DNA from 2 places in the Asanoa sp. WMMD1127 genome. Region 2 is predicted to be linked to the other one. Evidence: riboswitches for the same ligand, from Rfam matches in the RefSeq annotation. Region 2 holds a riboswitch; the other holds the start of a gene.
The links. Region 2 has a riboswitch for cobalamin ahead of O7635_RS19490 (CbtB domain-containing protein). Riboswitches for the same ligand answer to the same signal wherever they lie in the genome.

Region 1 (5,733 bases), 1.4 Mb from region 2:
GAGATAGAACTGGACGTGCACGGCCTCCTCGAACAGCTGGCGTGACAGGTAGAGCCGGCCCTCGGGCGAGTTGACGTGCTGATAGAGGTTGAGCACCAGGTTGTTGGCCACGATCGTGTCGCCGGTGGCGAAGAACGCGACCAGCCGCGAGACCAGGTGCTGCTCGGCCGGCGAGAGCCGGGCCAGGTCGGCGAGGTCGGAGTGCAGGTCGACCTCCTCGACGGTCCACGTGTTCTTGATGGCGTCCTTGAACCGCTCGAAGAACGCCGGGTAGCGCATCGGGCGCAGCGTCAGGTCGAGTCCGGGGTCGAGCAGGGTCATTGGCAGGCCTCGCAGCTTTCGGGGTTCTCCAGGGAGCAGGCGACGGCGTCCGCCGCGAGCGGCGTGATGGCCACGGTCGCCTGCTGGATCCGGGTCGCGGGACGCGACCGCAGGTAGTAGGTGGTCTTGAGGCCGGCCTTCCAGGCGTAGAGGTACATCGAGGAGAGCTTGCCGATGGTGGGCGCGCTGAGGAACAGGTTCAGCGACTGCGACTGGTCCACATAGGGCGCTCGGGCCGCGGCGAGGTCGATCAGCGCCCGCTGCGGCAGTTCCCAGGCGGTGCGGAACAGGTCGCGCAGGTCGGCCGGCAAGGAGTCGATGCCCTGCACCGATCCCTCGGACCGCTTGATCTCCTCGCGCACCGGCGCGGTCCACATCCCCAGCGCCTTCAGCTCGCGTACCAGATAGTTGTTGATCTGCAGGAACTCGCCGGACATGGTCTCGCGTTTGAACAGGTTGGAGACCTGCGGCTCGATGCACTCGTAGCAGCCGGCGATCGACGCGATGGTCGCCGTCGGGGCGATCGCCACGAGGAGCGAGTTGCGCAGCCCGTGCGCGGCGACCCGGGTCCGCAGCGCGTCCCACCGCGCGGTCTGCGCGGGCGTCGCGCCCCACAGGTCCGGGTGCAGGTCGCCGCCCGCCGCCCGGGTCTCCGCGAACGCCGGGTGCGGGCCGAACGACTCGGCGAGCCCCGCCGAGGTCTCCAGCGCGGTCAGGAAGATCTCCTCCTGTACGCGCGTCGACAGCTCCCGCGCCCCGTCGGAGTCGAACGGCATCCGCAGCGTGAAGAACGCGTCCTGCAGGCCCATCAGCCCGAGCCCGACCGGCCGCCAGCGGGGGTTGGACGCGGCCGCCTGCGCCGACGGGTAGTAGTTGATGTCGATGACCCGGTCGAGGAACACCACGGCGGTGCGCACGGTCGCCCGCAGCTTCGCCCAGTCGATGCCGTCGGCGGTGACGTGTGCGGCGAGGTTGACGGAGCCGAGGTTGCAGACCGCCGTCTCGTCGTCGGAGTTCACCTCGAGGATCTCGGTGCACAGGTTGGACAGGTGGATGGTGTTGCCGGGCGCGCCGGTCTGGTTGGAGAGCCGGTTCGCCGGGTCCTTGAACGTCATCCAGCCGTTGCCGGTCTGCGCGAGCGTGCGCATCATCCGGCCGTAGAGGTCCCGGGCCTTGACGGTCCTGACCGCCTTCTTCTCGGCGGCCCGGTAGGCCTCGTCGAACGCCTCGCCGTAGAGGTCCGGCAGCTCCGGCGCGTCGGACGGGTCGACCAGCGACCAATCCTCGTCGGCCTCGACCCGGCGCATGAACTCGTCGGGGATCCAGTTGGCCAGGTTGAGGTTGTGCGTCCGTCGGGAGTCCTCGCCCGTGTTGTCGCGCAGCTCCAGGAACTCCTCGACGTCGGGATGCCACGGCTCCAGATAGACGCAGGCGGCGCCCTTGCGCCGGCCGCCCTGGTTGACCGCGGCCACGCCGGCGTCCAGGGTCTTGAGGAAGGGCACGATGCCGTTGGACTTGCCGTTGGTGCCGCGGATCAGCGCGCCCCGGCCCCGGATCCTGCTCCACGAGATGCCGATGCCGCCGGAGAACTTCGACAGCTTGGCGACCTGGTGGTAGCGCTCGTAGATGGAGTCCAGCTCGTCGCGCGGCGAGTCGACCAGGAAGCACGACGACATCTGGGTGTGCCGGGTGCCGGAGTTGAACAGGGTCGGCGAGCTGGGCAGGTAGGCCAGGCTGGACATCAGGCGGTAGAAACCGATGGCCTCGGCCGGGGTCTTCGACAGTCCACACGCGACCCGCAGCAGCCAGAACTGCGGCGTCTCCACCACGAGCCGGCTCTCCGGGTGGCGCAGCAGGTAACGGTCGGCCACCGTGCGCAGGCCGAAGTACTCGAACCGCAGGTCTCCGGCCGGGTCGACGGCGTCGTCGAGCTTGCGGGCGTTGCGGGCCACGAACGCGGCGGTCTCGTCGCTGATCAGACCCTGGTCGTACGCGTACCGGATCGACTGGCTGAAGCTCGCGACGCCCTGGCCGCGTACCTCTTTGTCCACATAGGCCGACAGCAGGCGCGCGGCGAGCCGGGAGTATTGCGGCTCCTCGCCGATCAGCTCCGCCGCCGTCTGGATCGACAGCTTGTCGAGCTCGGCGGTGGTGGCGCCGTCGTAGAGGCCGCTGATGGTCCGGGTCGCCACCCGCAGCGGGTCGACCTCGTCGAGGTCGCCCACCCACCGCTCGACCGCTCGCACGATCTTGTTGACGTCGACCGGCTCCAGGTCGCCGTTGCGCTTGCGCACCTGCATCACGTGCCGCCGCTGCTCCGGCACCGCGGCGGCCTGCTCCTGCGTGACCGTCATGTCCCCCTCCTCACGCCAACACCGAGGGTCGTCGGGCGCGCAGGGCGACGCCGCCGGCGCACGCGTGTGCCGGCCGTGGCGTCGGCCGTCCCGCGCGGCCTTCGACCGCCGCACGCCGGGCGGCGTGCGGCGCGCTGGCAGGTCTTCGGACTCGTGGGCGTGACCTCACGGTCGCCTAGTGGCCGTCGCTTCCCGGGCCCGGGCCCAGTGCTTCGTTGACGGCGGTCGTTCCCACTCACCGCTGCGGGGCAGCCCCGGAATCGCACCGGGTTCCCTCTTGCCTCGGCCGTCTGGTGAGGACGGCCGAACCAGCTGCGGGAGACACCATATATGGGTGCCCCTGTGTTTAGGCAACACCAGATGGTGTGTCGGCGTGTCGCGTGTCGCCCGCCACACCCGTCAGGTCGCGGCGCGCGCGCGGCGGTTGTCGACGTAGCGGCGGATCTTCTCGGCCGTGCCGCAGTCGTCCATGCTGCACCAGCGGCGGCTGCGGTTCTTGCTCTCGTCGAGGAAGAGGAAGCGGCAGCCGCCGCAGGCCTTGACGCGGTCGAGTGGGCCCGCCGTGAGCAGCTCGACCGCGGCGTGCACCACCGGGCGCAGGGGGCGAGCCGGCGTGCGGTCTCCGCGCCAGGACCAGACGTAGGCGGGCTCGAGCGTCGCGTGGGCGAGCGCCTCGGCCGCGTCGTCGCCCAGCCGGGCCAGCAGGTCGGCGTCGGGGTCGCGGCCGGCGGCGACGCCGCGGAACAGGTCGTCGAGGTAGTCGCGGGTGCGCCGGGCGCGCGCGAACGCGGCCCGCGTGCCGCGCGTGCGGTCGAGCGCCGTCGCCTCGTGGGCGGTGAGGGCGCCGGCGTAGACGCCCCAGGCGACCAGCTCGGGATGGCCGGTCAGCACGTCGTCGTCGGCCGGCCCGTCGGGCGGGCCGCTGCGGGTGTTGACGAAGTCGAGCGCCAGGTTGCCGCCCACCAGACGCATCCGCTGCACTGTTTCCATCGAAACGCACTTTACCAGAAACGGGCGGGACGCTAGATTGTTGCCATCAAAGCTCGGTTAGGGGGAAACATGCGAGCGGTTGGCGCGCTCGTCGGCCTGGCCGGCGGGACGTTCCTCTACACCACGGCCGAGGCGCTGCCGGTCGGCCTGATGCTGCCGATGGCAGCCGACCTGGGGCTTTCGCCGTCGCAGGTGGGCACGCTGGTCACCGCGTACGGGGCGGTGGTCGTCGTCGGCTCGATCCCGCTGACGGCGCTCGCCCGGCGGGTGCCGCGCCGGCTGTTGCTCTCCGCGCTGCTGGCGGGGTTCGTCGTCAGCGTGGCGGCGACCGCGTTCGCGAGCAGCTATGCGCTCGTGCTGGCGGCCCGGATGGCGACCGCGGCCACCCATGCGCTGTTCTGGGCGGTGGTGGTGCCGGCCGCGGCGGAGCTGTTCCGGCCCGGGCTGCGCGGCCGGGCGGTCGCCACGGTGTTCGCCGGCGGCAACGTCGCCCTGGTCGTGGGCGTGCCCGCCGGCACCTGGTTGGGCGAGCGGGCCGGCTGGCGCGCCGCACAGCTCGCGGTGGCCGCGCTCGGCGCCGTGGTGCTGCTCGTGGTGGCCGCCCTGCTGCCATCGACCCGGCCCGACGAGGGCCACGCCGCCCGCGGGTCCACACCCGACACGCGCCGCTTCTGGCTGCTCGTGGGCGTCGCCGCGCTGACGACCGCGGGCGCGATCGCCGCGTACACCTATGTCGCCTTGTTCGTCACCGATGTCAGCGGGTTCGCCGCGGCGTCCGTCGGCGCCATCCTCCTCGTGCGCGGCATCGCCAGCGTGCTCGGCATCGTCGCCGTGGGCGCGGTGGTCGACCGTGACCCGTGGCGGGCGCTGGTCGGCACGGTCGCGGTGCAGGCGGCGGCGTTGCTCGGCCTGTACGCGCTGGGCGGGCACCCCGTCGCGGCGGTCGGGCTGCTCGCCCTGGCCGGGTTCGCGTTCGCCGCGTTCACCGCGTCGCTCGGCGGCCTGGTGCTGCGGGTGGCGCCCGGGCGCTCGGACCTGGCCGCGGCGACCCTGTCCGCCGCGGTCAACGTCGGCATCACCGCCGGCGCCTTCCTGGGCGGTCTGGTGCTGCCGGGGCACGGCGTGCGGAGCACGGTGCTGATCGGCGCGCTGCTCGGCCTGGCCGCGCTGGCGCTCGCGCTGACCGAGCGCGTGCTGCCCGCGCCGCACCGGCTCGCAAGGTGTGCGGCGCCGGCCTAGCGGGCATTCGAAGGAACGGGCCGGTGGGACCCCACATCTCCAGGTACGCGTTCACCGCGCGCCGACCGTCAGCGCGAACGAGCCCTCGATCCCCGCGCCGCCCACCCGCAGCTCGAAGTCGCTGGCGCCCAGGGGTTGCTGTATGAGCTTGCGTTTATATGAGTCGTGCGTAATATAGCGGCGTGGACGTCTTCACCGCGCTGGCGGACCCAACCCGCCGGGCCATGCTCGACCTGCTGACCGGCGGCGCGCGGCCCGCCGGCGACCTCGTGGCCGCCTTCCCGGCGCTGACCCAGCCGGCGATCTCCCGCCACCTGCGGGTGCTGCGCGAGGTCGGCCTGGTCGACGTGCGGGCGCAGGCGCAGCGGCGGATCTACACCCTGCGCACCGAGCCGCTGTCCGAAGTGGACGACTGGCTGGCCCGCTACCGCGAGCACTGGGCCCGCCATCTGGACGCGGTGGAGACGCACCTCGCCAACCGCACCGCGAACCTCGCCCGAGCCGAAGGAACGACCGACCGATGAGCACTGACGACCGCCTGGGCCACCTCGACGTGCGCGGCGAGACCGCGACGATGACGTTCCGGCGCCGACTGCCGTACCCCATCGATGCGGTGTGGGCCGCGATCACCGACCCCGCCGAGCGCGCGATCTGGTTCGGCGCGACCACGATCGACGCCCGCCCGGGCGGCACGATCACGATGATGCCCGACGACCCGCCGGCCGCGCCCGAGGCCAAGGAGATGACCGGGCGGATCCTGACCTGGCAGCCGCCGACGGGCGCCGGCGCGCGGACGGCCGTCCTCGAGCACGAGTGGCGGCAGCGCATC
Region 2 (5,733 bases):
TCGCGCTGATCGGCTCCGGCGACGCCGGCCTCTACGCGATGGCCTCCCCGGCGCTCGAGCTGGCCGGCGCCGACGTCGACGTCGAGGCCGTTCCCGGGGTGACCGCGGCGCTCGCGGCGAGCGCGCTGCTGGGCGCGCCGCTCGGCCACGACCACGCGTACGTCTCGCTTTCGGACCTGCACACCCCCTGGCCGGTGATCGTCGACCGGCTGCGCGCCGTGGCCGCCGCCGACCTCGTCGCCTGCCTCTACAACCCGCGCAGCCGGGCCCGCACCGCCCAGTTCGCCGAGGCGCTGGCGATCCTGGCCGACCACCGGCCGCCCGCGACCCCGGTCGGGGTGGTCCGTGACGCCACCCGGCCGGGCCAACAGGTGCACCGCACCACGCTGGCCGCGCTGGCCGCCGATCCATCCATCGTGGACATGCGATCCGTGGTGCTGGTCGGCTCGAGCCGGACCCGGTCGGCGGCCGGGCGAATGGTCACACCCCGGGAGTACGCGTGGCTGTCGTGAAGCGCGCCGTGCACCCCATCGAGGCGGAGTCCTACCGGATCCTGCGCGGCGAGGCCGACACGGCCGGGCTGCCGCGGCACACGAAGGACGTGGTGGAACGGATCATCCACACCACCGCGGACCCCGGTTGGCTCGATGACCTGGTGGCCGACGAGGCCGCGCTGGCCGCCGGCGCCGCGGCTCTCGCGGCCGGCGCCCCGCTGGTCACCGACGTGACGATGGTCGCCGCCGGCATCACGACCCGGCCGGCGACCTGCCTGGTGGCCGCGCCGGACGCCGGCGCGCTCGCCCGGGAGGAGGGCCTGACCCGGTCGGCCGCGGGCATCCGGCTGGCCGCCGCGACCCACGCCCACGGCGCGCTGTGGGTGGTCGGCAACGCGCCGACGGCGCTGACCGAGATCGTCCGCCTCGCCACCGCCGGTGCGATCCGGCCCGCCCTCGTCGTCGGACTGCCGGTCGGCTACGTCGGCGCCGCCGAGTCCAAGGCGGCGCTGCGCGCGACCACGCTGCCCCAACTGTCCAACCGGTCGGCCCGCGGCGGCGCGGCCGTCGCCGCCGCCGCCGTCAACGCCCTGCTGTACGGAGACCCGCTCGCATGACCATCCCCCTGCTCATCGCCGGCCACGGCACCACCGACCCCGAGGGTGCCGAGGAGTTCCGCCGCTTCGTGGCCCGGGTCGGCCGGAGCCTCGACGTGCCGGTCGCCGGCGGCTTCATCGAGCTGTCGCCGCCCCCGGTCCGGGACGCGGTCGCCGGGCTCGTCGAGGGCGGCGCGCGCCGGCTGGCCTGCGTACCCCTGATGCTCGTGGCCGCCGGTCATGCCAAGAGCGACATCCCGGGCTCGTTGGCCGCCGAACGGGCCCGGCATCCCGGGCTGTCGTTCGCCTACGGCCGCCCGCTCGGGCCGCACCCGGGCATCCTGGCGCTGCTGCGGGACCGGATCGCCGCGACCGGTGCCGGCGCGGAGACCACCGTGCTGCTGGTCGGCCGCGGCTCCACCGACCCGGACGCCAACGCCGAGGTGGCCAAGGTGGCCCGCCTGCTGGCCGAGACGACACCGGTGTCCGGTGTGGAGTACGCGTTCGTGTCCCTGGCGGAGCCGGGCGTGCCGGCCGGCCTGGACCGCTGCCGGGCGCTCGGGGCGAAGCGGATCGTGGTGCTGCCCTACTTCCTCTTCACCGGCGTCCTGCCGCGCCGGGTGGCCGCGCAGGCGGCGGCGTGGGGCGCGGAGACGGCCGAGGTGATCGGCGACTGCGCCGGGCTGGCCGAGATCGTGGTCGAGCGCTACCACGAGGCCCTCGGCGGCGACATCCGAGCCAACTGCGACACGTGCAAGTACCGGATCGCGCTGCCGTTCCACGAGCACGCGGTCGGCGCCGCCCAGCTGCCCCACCACCACCCGGCCGACCACCACCACTGACGGCGGTGGCCGGCCGTGCGCTAGGCGGACGTGGTGAGCACGGCCTCGCGGCGCAGGCTGCGCTCGACGAGGGCACCGAGGCCGAGGCCGAGGGTGGTCCACACCACCGCCTGGGTGGCGAGCGACGCCAGGCGGAAGTTCCACAGCACGAGCGGGGAGAACCCGTCAGGAATCTCCTCGATGGAGGGCAGCAGAACGTGCGCCACCGCGATGACGGCCACGAAGACGACCGCAGCGAGGATGGTGGCATTCCAGTCACCGAAGCGGGCCACCTGCGACCGTCCGATGTAGATCGACAACGCCAGGGCGGCCAAGGCGATCACCAGCATCAGGAAAAAGAGGGACGTCCGCCGGCCGATGGTCTCCTCGGACCCCGTCGCCGGCGGGTTGGCCGGATATTTCAACCACGGCACGAGCGCGACCGTGACGAAACCGGCCAGCGCCACCAGTGCGGCCGTCGCCCGAGCGCCGAGCCGACCGAGGCGTCCGTAGGCGCCGGCGAAGACCATCGAGAAGATGCCGCCCAGCGCGACTCCGTAGATCAGCGTCGCGGTGAGCAGACCGACTGTGCTCTGCACGGTCCGGCTGACCAGTGCGGGCTCACCGGCGGCGGCCGGGTCGGCATGCGCCTCCTCGAAAGCGATGGCGGCGTCGACCGGGCCCTCGCCGATCAGGTAGGCGATGACGAACGCGAGCAGGCCGGCGGCCAGTCCCACCAGCATGCCGCGAATCAGCAGGGTACGGGGAGACAGCATGTCAGTGGCAAGGAAAACCGAGGAGGTGGCGACCGTCGTGCACGAACTCGTGCACGCCGCTGCCGCCGATGACGTGGAAGACGCCCTGCTCGGTGCCGACGAAATAGAGCAGCACGATGGCGAGGACGGCGCCGAACAGTAGCCACGGCTGGAGCTGGCGCCACGGAATCGCCACCGGTTGGACGGCCGGGCGCGGGGTGGCGGAAGACGAAATGCTGGACACGAAACGAACCTCCTCGGGATCACGCGTCCCACGACGGGTTTCCGTGACGGTGGAGGGTCTGACTTCCACGCGAAGCGTGGTCACAGTGGCGCGACCGCGCCGGAGTCTCACCGGCTTCCAACCATCGTCACTTCCGCACCGGACGCTACCGCCGCAGGGTCGCCCTGCCAAGTCGGGGAAAACGAGGACGCCGCTACGGCCGCCGGCGCGGAGCACGGTGGAGCGCATGGCATTGCGCACACACACCATCGGAACCCAGGGCCTGTCCGCGTCCGTCGAAGGGCTCGGCACCTTCGGCCTGACCGCCATGTACGGCACCCCTGACGACGCCGAGGCGGTCGCGACCATCCACCGCGCCCTCGACCTCGGCGTGACCATGTTCGACACCGCCGACATGTACGGCGCCGGCAGCGCCGAACGGCTGCTGGGCCGCGCGCTCGCGGGCCGGCGGGCCGAGGCGATCGTCGCCACCAAGGTCGGCGGCCTCACCCTCGACGCGGACGGCCGGATCGTGGGTCCGGCAAACGGCCGGCCCGAGTACGTCCGCGCCGCCGTCGAACGCTGTCTGGACCGCCTCGGCGTCGATCACATCGACCTGCTCTACCTCCACCGGGTGGACCCCGACGTGCCGGTCGAGGAGACGTTCGGGGCGCTGGGCCGGCTGGTCACCGAGGGCACGGTGCGCTACCTGGGCATCAGCGAGGCCGGGCCGGAGAGCATCCGCCGGGCCCACCGCACCGCGCCGCTGTCCGCGGTGCAGACCGAGTACTCGCTGTTCACCCGCGACGTCGAGACCAACGGCGTGCTGGCGGCCACCCGCGAGCTGGCGCTGGGCTTCGTCGCGTACTCCCCGCTCGGCCGCGGCTTCCTCTCCGGCACCATCCGCACCTTGGCGGACGTCCCGGAAGGCGACTTCCGCCGGACCTGGCCCCGGCTGACCGACGGGAACCTCGACCGCAACCTGGCGCTCGTCGACCGCATCCGGGCCGTCGCCGAGCGCGCCGGCGTCAGCGCCGCCCAGCTCGCACTAGCCTGGGTGCTGGGGCAGGACATGACCGCGATACCGGGCACCAAGCGCCGTGGCTATCTCGACGACAACGTGGCCGCCGCCGCGATCGAGCTGACACCGGCGCTGCGGGCGGAGATCGACGCGGCGGCGCCGGTCGGGGCCGCGGTCGGCGCCCGCTACACGCCCGCGGCGATGGCCGCCATCGAGGAGTGACGCAGTGGCCCGTGGTGAGCTCGGCGACTTCCTGCGGAGTCGTCGGGAGGCGCTCCGGCCGGCCGACGTGGGCATCCCGTCGGGCGGCCGGCGGCGCACGCCCGGCCTGCGCCGCGAGGAGGTCGCGCTGCTGGCCAACCTCTCGGTCGACTACTACGAGCGGCTCGAGCAGTCCCGGGCCGGCACCCCGTCGGAGGCGCTGCTGGGCGCGCTGGCCCGCGCCCTGCGCCTGTCGGTCGAGGAGCGTGACTACCTCTACCGGCTCGGCGGATACGCGGCGCCCAACCCGGGAGCGGTCACCGGGTACGTCGACCCGGCGCTGCTGTTCCTCCTCGACACGCTGGACGACGTGCCCGCCCAGGTGACCGACGATCTCAGCACGGTGCTCGCCCAGAACGCGCTCAGCCGGGCCTTGCTCGGCCGGTGGACCGAGGGCGACCAGCGCGCCCGCAATGTGGTCTGGCGGTGGTTCACCGATCCGGAGTCGCGGGCGTTGAACGCGCCTGAGGAGCACGCGTCGCTCGGCCGTGGCTACGTCGCCGACCTGCGGGCGGCCGCGGCCCGGCGCGGCCCCGATCCCGAGGTCGAACGGCTGGTGGCCGACCTCTCGGCGGCCAGCCCGGAGTTCGCCGGCTACTGGGGCGAGATGCGCGTGGCGCCGCTGCACAGCACCCGCAAGCTGATCGTCCACCCGCGGGCCGGCGATCTCGACGTGCAGTGCGACTACGTGCGCAGCGAGACCACCGGCCAGCGGCTGGTCGTCTTCCGGCCGCAGCCCGGCTCGCACACGGCCGACAGCTTCGAGTTCCTCCGGGTGTTGGGCGACGAGGGCGGGCGTTACGTCGCCGAATGAGCGAGGCCCGAGCGCTCGCGGAACTCGGCCGTGTCGTGCAGGTGCGGAAACGGCTCGTCGGGCACGGGCACGCCGAGCGCGCGGGCCAGCGGCGCCCAGCCGTCGTGGCCGAGGCGCCATTCCACGAGCCGCGCCGCCGGGATCTCGCGGCGGACGGCCGCGATCCGCTCGACGTACATCCGCTCCATCCAGTCCCGGTCCGGGAACCGGCCCTGGAAGTCCTCCTGCCAGACCAAGCGCTCGATGACGTGGCGGAAGGCCGCCGGCGGCACCTGGCCGTCGGGGCGGGGCGCCAGCCGGCCGGCCCGGGCGGCCTGACGGACGGCCCAGATGGTCCGCTCGCAGCTGCGGTAGAAGCCGTCGAAGTCGCGGTGGTTGAGCAACACCAGCGCGTCGGGGAAGGCGGCGCAGATCTCCCGCCACCGGGTGCACGCCGGCCAGTCGACAGTGGACTGCCAGCCACCGAGGACCTCCCGCCAGTCGACCGGTTCCCCGTCGGCGACCCGCTTCCAGCGGGCCGCCTCGCGCTCGCGGTGCGCGCCGATGCTGAGCTCCTGCATGTGCAGGCAGGGCCCCGCGCCGAGCCGTTCGAGCGCCGCCCGCAGCGACAGCGTGCCACTCCGGCCGAACCCCACGCCAATCATCTTCATGAATGCCCACTCTATGGGCAGCCCCCTTCCCGTTTGCCCTCGCCGCCCTGTAACGTCTGCCCCGAGTTAGGCAAGGCTAACCTAAAGGGAGGTCGTGT

Region 1: it holds a riboswitch for cobalamin, as region 2 does, so the genes downstream of both, O7635_RS26330 (ribonucleoside-diphosphate reductase subunit alpha) here and O7635_RS19490 (CbtB domain-containing protein) in region 2, are expected to answer to the same signal.

What each region holds. Positions count from the first base shown of each region.
Region 1 is NZ_JARUBP010000001.1:5,522,108-5,527,840, reverse strand. It holds gene O7635_RS26335 (ribonucleotide-diphosphate reductase subunit beta) at 1-321, opposite strand, end outside; gene O7635_RS26330 (ribonucleoside-diphosphate reductase subunit alpha) at 318-2,675, opposite strand; cobalamin riboswitch at 2,794-3,003, opposite strand; gene O7635_RS26325 (ABATE domain-containing protein) at 3,075-3,665, opposite strand; gene O7635_RS26320 (MFS transporter) at 3,735-4,904, shown strand; gene O7635_RS26315 (metalloregulator ArsR/SmtB family transcription factor) at 5,087-5,428, shown strand; gene O7635_RS26310 (SRPBCC family protein) at 5,425-5,733, shown strand, end outside.
Region 2 is NZ_JARUBP010000001.1:4,079,654-4,085,386, reverse strand. It holds gene cobJ (precorrin-3B C(17)-methyltransferase) at 1-512, shown strand, start outside; gene O7635_RS19505 (precorrin-8X methylmutase) at 509-1,111, shown strand; gene O7635_RS19500 (sirohydrochlorin chelatase) at 1,108-1,932, shown strand; gene O7635_RS19495 (CbtA family protein) at 1,953-2,687, opposite strand; gene O7635_RS19490 (CbtB domain-containing protein) at 2,689-2,910, opposite strand; adenosylcobalamin (AdoCbl) riboswitch at 2,954-3,041, opposite strand; gene O7635_RS19485 (aldo/keto reductase) at 3,137-4,132, shown strand; gene O7635_RS19480 (helix-turn-helix transcriptional regulator) at 4,137-4,985, shown strand; gene O7635_RS19475 (sulfotransferase family protein) at 4,970-5,635, opposite strand.